2 regions of the Actinomyces sp. W5033 genome follow, and region 1 is predicted to be linked to the other one. Evidence: riboswitches for the same ligand, from Rfam matches in the RefSeq annotation. Region 1 holds a riboswitch; the other holds the start of a gene.

Region 1 (3,382 bases):
ATCCCGTTCTGGGCGATCTGGACGGCGTCGTTGTTCGTGAATCCCGCGATGGCGTCCACCTTGCGGGAGACGAGGGCCGCCTGCTGCGTGTAACCGATCTCCTGGATATCGACGTCGGACTCGCTCAGGCCGGCGGTCGCCAGGGCGAGCTGGACGGTGAACCAGGTGGAGCCGTAGCGGCCGGGCAGGCCGAGGCTGTGGCCCCTGAGGCCCTCCAGCGTGCTGATGCCGGAGTCCTCGGGGACGATGACGCAGCCGGGGAAGCGCTGGTAGTAACCGCCGACGACGACGAGGTCGTTGCCGTGGGAGGCCGCCACGACGGCCTCGTCGGCCGAGGCGACGACGAGCTGCTCGGTGCCCGCCAGCAGGGCGTCGAACTGGCCCTCCTGGGCGCCGTGGTGGCGCAGGCTCACCCCATCGACGTAGTCGCCGGCGTCGGCAGCCATGTAGAAGGGCGCGAACTGCACGTTGGGTGTGTAGGTCATGCCGATGACGAGGCCCGAGGTGGAGGCGGTGCTCCGTCCGTGTGAGGCCGTGCCGGAGGCGCAGGAGGCCAGCAGGACGGCGGCGCCGGTGCCGAGGGCGGCGCCCAGGAGGCTGCGGCGGGTGAGGGTGGGACGCGGGGTCATGGGGTTCCTTCCGGGTTGTGTGCGGTGAGGGGTGTCAGGAGGAGGCGGTGCCTCACGTGGCTCGCCGACCGCGCATAGCGGCCACGACGCGGCTGCGGCGCTCGAGCTCGTGCAGGCACCAGTGGATGGAGGTCGCCAGGACGCACAGCAGGACGATGGTGGAGAACAGGCCGGTGGTGTCCACGCTGTCGCGCTGGTGGGAGAGCACCATGCCCAGGCCCTCGCCGCCCATCGTCATCTCCCCGACGACCGCGCCGGTGACCGACAGGGTGAAGCCCGTGCGCAGCCCCGACAGGATCGCGGGCAGCGCCATGGGCAGCTCCATGTAGACCAGGAGCGTCACGCCGTGGGCGCCGTCGAGTCGGGCGGCGTCCATGACGTCGGTGTCCAGCCCCCTCAGGCCCAGCAGCACGGTGACCGTGATGGGGAAGAAGACCATGAAGGCGCACAGGACGACGACGGGCAGGGTCCCGTAGCCGATCCACAGCACGAGCAGCGGGGCGACGGCGATGGCGGGCACGGCCTGGGAGGCGGCGACGTAGGGCAGCACGGTGCGGCTGAACATGGGCCAGCGGTACAGGGCCCAGGCGAGAGGAAGGGCCGCGGCGGCGGCCAGCAGGCAGCCCAGCAGGGCCTCGCGCAGCGTCACCCAGGCGTAGGCGAGGACGCCGCCCTGGGTCATGGCGAGCCACAGACGGCGGGCGACGTCGGTGGGGCCGGGCAGGAAGACCGCGGGCACCAGCTGGGCGGCGGTGACGGCCCACCACAGGGTGAGTGCGCCCGCACCCAGCAGCAGGGCGGGCAGCGGGCCGGTGCGCAGCCCGGACGCGGTGGCCCGCGTCGGCGGCGCGAGGGCGCCACGCGCGGCGTGTTGGGGGGCGGTGCCCACAGGTCCTCCCGGTACTCCCCCGGGACGGGTGCCCCGGGCGGCTCCGGGGTGAGGGGCGGGGCAGCGGCTCGCGCCCGCGCGGCGCGCCCCTGGGTCCCACAGCCGCCGTCCGTGCGCGCGCGGCGCGGCGGGCGGCGACGGCGTCGGGACGCCGGGCGCACCTCGTGCTTCCTCCCATCCGGACTCTCACCGTCGGTGCTGGAGTTCCACCAGCTCAGCCGCTCACGGCGCCCCGTCGGGGCGTGTGCGCGGGTCGCGGACTGTCACCGCCGGCTCGGACTTTCACCGACCCCGGAGCACGTGCTCAGGCAGGAGGCTAGCCGGTGGCGGGGTGGGGCGGCAACTGGCGGTGGCGGCTCCGTGAGCACGCCTGGCCCACAGGCACGTCGCTGCACCTCAGACGAGCCCGCGGAAGCGGGCCACGTGAGCAGCCAGGGCGTCGAGCACCCGCGTCTTCTTGGTCTCGTGGGTGTCGTCACCCGCGTCACGCCGGAAACGTGACATGGGTGGCAGGACCGCGGTGATGGCCGTGCCTTCGGTGGGCACCTGGCCGTCGCGCATGGCGGTGGCTACGAGGGTGCGGGCGGGTTGGTCGCGCAGGTGCTCACGGGCGATGAGCCCGGCGAGCTCGGTCTCCTGGCGGCCGGTGATGAAGCCCTGCCACTGCTCGGTGACGTCGCCGTGGGCAGACACGGACCTGACGAAGTCCTCGATGAGGTCGCGCTTGGAGTGGAGGGTGGGGCTGGAGGTGACGGCGCGGGTGATGTCGGCCGGGACCTCCTTGTCGGTGCGGCCGCCCATCTCGGTCCTGTGCTGCTCAACGAGCATGAGGATGTAGTCGACGCCGACCTCCACCTGCTTGACGAGCTCGATCTCGAAGACGAGGTCCTCAGTGACGTCCTCCCTGTCCCCCGTCGCCCGCTGCCGCAGGTCCTGGTACAGGTCGACGTAGACGCTGCGGTAGTCGGCGAAGTCCGCCTCGGTGAGGACGTCGTCGTCCGCGAAGTCGTCGAAGGAGGCAAGGATGTTGCGCAGGCGCAGGATCGAGCCGAAACGGGCGATGAAGTCGCGCTGGGCGGCCTCTGAGAGGATGGGGCTACCGGGGTCATGACGCTCACGCAGCTCGGCGAGCCGTGCGAGGTACTCGCTCAGGTACTCGGCGTAGGGGCGCAGCAGGACGATGCCGCCGGCGTCCTTGTCCCCGAACAGGGCAATTGCCTCATCGGTCTCGGCCTGAAGGTCGCGGAAGCACACGATGTTGCCGTAGGACTTGACGGAGTTGAGGATCCGGTTGGTGCGGGAGAAGGCCTGGATGAGGCCGTGGGAGCGCAGGTGCTTGTCCACCCACAGGGTGTTGAGCGTCTTGGAGTCGAAGCCCGTGAGGAACATGTTGACGACGATGACAAGGTCGATCTCACGGCAGGCGAGGCGTCGCGAGATGTCCTCGTAGTAACCCTCGAAGCCGTTCGCGCTGGAGTCATAGGCGGTGCCGAACTGCGTGTTGTAGTCGTCAATGGCCCGGTCGAGGAAGGCCCGGTCGTCCGCGCTCAGGGAGGTGGGGTCCGTGGTCTCCTCATCATCACCAAGAGCGTATCCCGTTTCGCCCGCAACACCGTCGACTCGCTCACCACAGTAAGGGCGCTCAAAGACAAAGGCGTGGAAGTCTATTTCGAGAAGGAAGGGATCTGGACTTTCGACGCCAAAGGTGAACTCCTCATCACCATCATGAGTTCGCTGGCCCAGGAAGAAGCCCGTTCCATCTCCGAAAACGTCACCTGGGGACACCGCAAACGCTTCGCCGACGGGAAAGTCACCATCGCATACTCCCGGTTCCTTGGTTACGACAAGGGTGAAGACGGCAACC
Region 2 (3,382 bases), on a different contig from region 1:
GGCTTCGAGGGTTACTACGAGGACATCTCGCGACGCCTCGCCTGCCGTGAGATCGACCTTGTCATCGTCGTCAACATGTTCCTCACGGGCTTCGACTCCAAGACGCTCAACACCCTGTGGGTGGACAAGCACCTGCGCTCCCACGGCCTCATCCAGGCCTTCTCCCGCACCAACCGGATCCTCAACTCCGTCAAGTCCTACGGCAACATCGTGTGCTTCCGCGACCTTCAGGCCGAGACCGATGAGGCAATTGCCCTGTTCGGGGACAAGGACGCCGGCGGCATCGTCCTGCTGCGCCCCTACGCCGAGTACCTGAGCGAGTACCTCGCACGGCTCGCCGAGCTGCGTGAGCGTCATGACCCCGGTAGCCCCATCCTCTCAGAGGCCGCCCAGCGCGACTTCATCGCCCGTTTCGGCTCGATCCTGCGCCTGCGCAACATCCTTGCCTCCTTCGACGACTTCGCGGACGACGACGTCCTCACCGAGGCGGACTTCGCCGACTACCGCAGCGTCTACGTCGACCTGTACCAGGACCTGCGGCAGCGGGCGACGGGGGACAGGGAGGACGTCACTGAGGACCTCGTCTTCGAGATCGAGCTCGTCAAGCAGGTGGAGGTCGGCGTCGACTACATCCTCATGCTCGTTGAGCAGCACAGGACCGAGATGGGCGGCCGCACCGACAAGGAGGTCCCGGCCGACATCACCCGCGCCGTCACCTCCAGCCCCACCCTCCACTCCAAGCGCGACCTCATCGAGGACTTCGTCAGGTCCGTGTCTGCCCACGGCGACGTCACCGAGCAGTGGCAGGGCTTCATCACCGGCCGCCAGGAGACCGAGCTCGCCGGGCTCATCGCCCGTGAGCACCTGCGCGACCAACCCGCCCGCACCCTCGTAGCCACCGCCATGCGCGACGGCCAGGTGCCCACCGAAGGCACGGCCATCACCGCGGTCCTGCCACCCATGTCACGTTTCCGGCGTGACGCGGGTGACGACACCCACGAGACCAAGAAGACGCGGGTGCTCGACGCCCTGGCTGCTCACGTGGCCCGCTTCCGCGGGCTCGTCTGAGGTGCAGCGACGTGCCTGTGGGCCAGGCGTGCTCACGGAGCCGCCACCGCCAGTTGCCGCCCCACCCCGCCACCGGCTAGCCTCCTGCCTGAGCACGTGCTCCGGGGTCGGTGAAAGTCCGAGCCGGCGGTGACAGTCCGCGACCCGCGCACACGCCCCGACGGGGCGCCGTGAGCGGCTGAGCTGGTGGAACTCCAGCACCGACGGTGAGAGTCCGGATGGGAGGAAGCACGAGGTGCGCCCGGCGTCCCGACGCCGTCGCCGCCCGCCGCGCCGCGCGCGCACGGACGGCGGCTGTGGGACCCAGGGGCGCGCCGCGCGGGCGCGAGCCGCTGCCCCGCCCCTCACCCCGGAGCCGCCCGGGGCACCCGTCCCGGGGGAGTACCGGGAGGACCTGTGGGCACCGCCCCCCAACACGCCGCGCGTGGCGCCCTCGCGCCGCCGACGCGGGCCACCGCGTCCGGGCTGCGCACCGGCCCGCTGCCCGCCCTGCTGCTGGGTGCGGGCGCACTCACCCTGTGGTGGGCCGTCACCGCCGCCCAGCTGGTGCCCGCGGTCTTCCTGCCCGGCCCCACCGACGTCGCCCGCCGTCTGTGGCTCGCCATGACCCAGGGCGGCGTCCTCGCCTACGCCTGGGTGACGCTGCGCGAGGCCCTGCTGGGCTGCCTGCTGGCCGCCGCCGCGGCCCTTCCTCTCGCCTGGGCCCTGTACCGCTGGCCCATGTTCAGCCGCACCGTGCTGCCCTACGTCGCCGCCTCCCAGGCCGTGCCCGCCATCGCCGTCGCCCCGCTGCTCGTGCTGTGGATCGGCTACGGGACCCTGCCCGTCGTCGTCCTGTGCGCCTTCATGGTCTTCTTCCCCATCACGGTCACCGTGCTGCTGGGCCTGAGGGGGCTGGACACCGACGTCATGGACGCCGCCCGACTCGACGGCGCCCACGGCGTGACGCTCCTGGTCTACATGGAGCTGCCCATGGCGCTGCCCGCGATCCTGTCGGGGCTGCGCACGGGCTTCACCCTGTCGGTCACCGGCGCGGTCGTCGGGGAGATGACGATGGGCGGCGAGGGCCTGGGCATGGTGCTCTCCCACCAGCGCGACAGCGTGGACACCACCGGCCTGTTCTCCACCATCGTCCTGCTGTGCGTCCTGGCGACCTCCATCCACTGGTGCCTGCACGAGCTCGAGCGCCGCAGCCGCGTCGTGGCCGCTATGCGCGGTCGGCGAGCCACGTGAGGCACCGCCTCCTCCTGACACCCCTCACCGCACACAACCCGGAAGGAACCCCATGACCCCGCGTCCCACCCTCACCCGCCGCAGCCTCCTGGGCGCCGCCCTCGGCACCGGCGCCGCCGTCCTGCTGGCCTCCTGCGCCTCCGGCACGGCCTCACACGGACGGAGCACCGCCTCCACCTCGGGCCTCGTCATCGGCATGACCTACACACCCAACGTGCAGTTCGCGCCCTTCTACATGGCTGCCGACGCCGGCGACTACGTCGATGGGGTGAGCCTGCGCCACCACGGCGCCCAGGAGGGCCAGTTCGACGCCCTGCTGGCGGGCACCGAGCAGCTCGTCGTCGCCTCGGCCGACGAGGCCGTCGTGGCGGCCTCCCACGGCAACGACCTCGTCGTCGTCGGCGGTTACTACCAGCGCTTCCCCGGCTGCGTCATCGTCCCCGAGGACTCCGGCATCAGCACGCTGGAGGGCCTCAGGGGCCACAGCCTCGGCCTGCCCGGCCGCTACGGCTCCACCTGGTTCACCGTCCAGCTCGCCCTGGCGACCGCCGGCCTGAGCGAGTCCGACGTCGATATCCAGGAGATCGGTTACACGCAGCAGGCGGCCCTCGTCTCCCGCAAGGTGGACGCCATCGCGGGATTCACGAACAACGACGCCGTCCAGATCGCCCAGAACGGGATGGCTGTGCGCACCATTGACGTCGCCCCCCACGTCCCGCTGCTCGGGGCCTCCCTCGTCACCACACGCACCCAGCTGGAGGCGCACCGCGAGGACCTGGCCGCTGCGGTGGCCGCGTCGGTGGCTGGTATGGAGCGCTTCGTGGCGGACCCCGACGGCGCGGTGGAGGCCACCCGCGCCTACGTCACCGACCTCGTTGACACCACCCAGGCTGCCCACGCCCGGGAGGTCGCCGTCGCCACCGCCGCCCTCGTCAAGCCCGACGCGGACGCCGTCATCGGTGCGCTCAGGCCCGAGCAGGTCGGGGAGATGATCGACTTCCTGGCAGGACGCGGCCTGCTGGGCGCCACCACGCCGTCAACCGACGACGTGTGCGACCCTCTCGTGTGAGCGTCGCAGCGG

Evidence for each region. Region 1 has a riboswitch for FMN ahead of ACSJJR_RS02565 (ABC transporter permease). Riboswitches for the same ligand answer to the same signal wherever they lie in the genome.
Region 2: another riboswitch for FMN. It lies ahead of ACSJJR_RS01080 (ABC transporter permease); the one in region 1 lies ahead of ACSJJR_RS02565 (ABC transporter permease).

The regions. Positions count from the first base shown of each region.
Region 1 is NZ_JBPPGD010000003.1:405-3,786, forward strand. It holds gene ACSJJR_RS02560 (ABC transporter substrate-binding protein) at 1-629, opposite strand, end outside; gene ACSJJR_RS02565 (ABC transporter permease) at 682-1,449, opposite strand; FMN riboswitch at 1,681-1,820, opposite strand; gene ACSJJR_RS02570 (type I restriction endonuclease subunit R, EcoR124 family) at 1,915-3,186, opposite strand; gene ACSJJR_RS02575 (recombinase family protein) at 3,097-3,382, shown strand, end outside.
Region 2 is NZ_JBPPGD010000001.1:242,858-246,239, reverse strand. It holds gene ACSJJR_RS01085 (type I restriction endonuclease subunit R, EcoR124 family) at 1-1,068, shown strand, start outside; FMN riboswitch at 1,163-1,302, shown strand; gene ACSJJR_RS01080 (ABC transporter permease) at 1,534-2,301, shown strand; gene ACSJJR_RS01075 (ABC transporter substrate-binding protein) at 2,354-3,370, shown strand.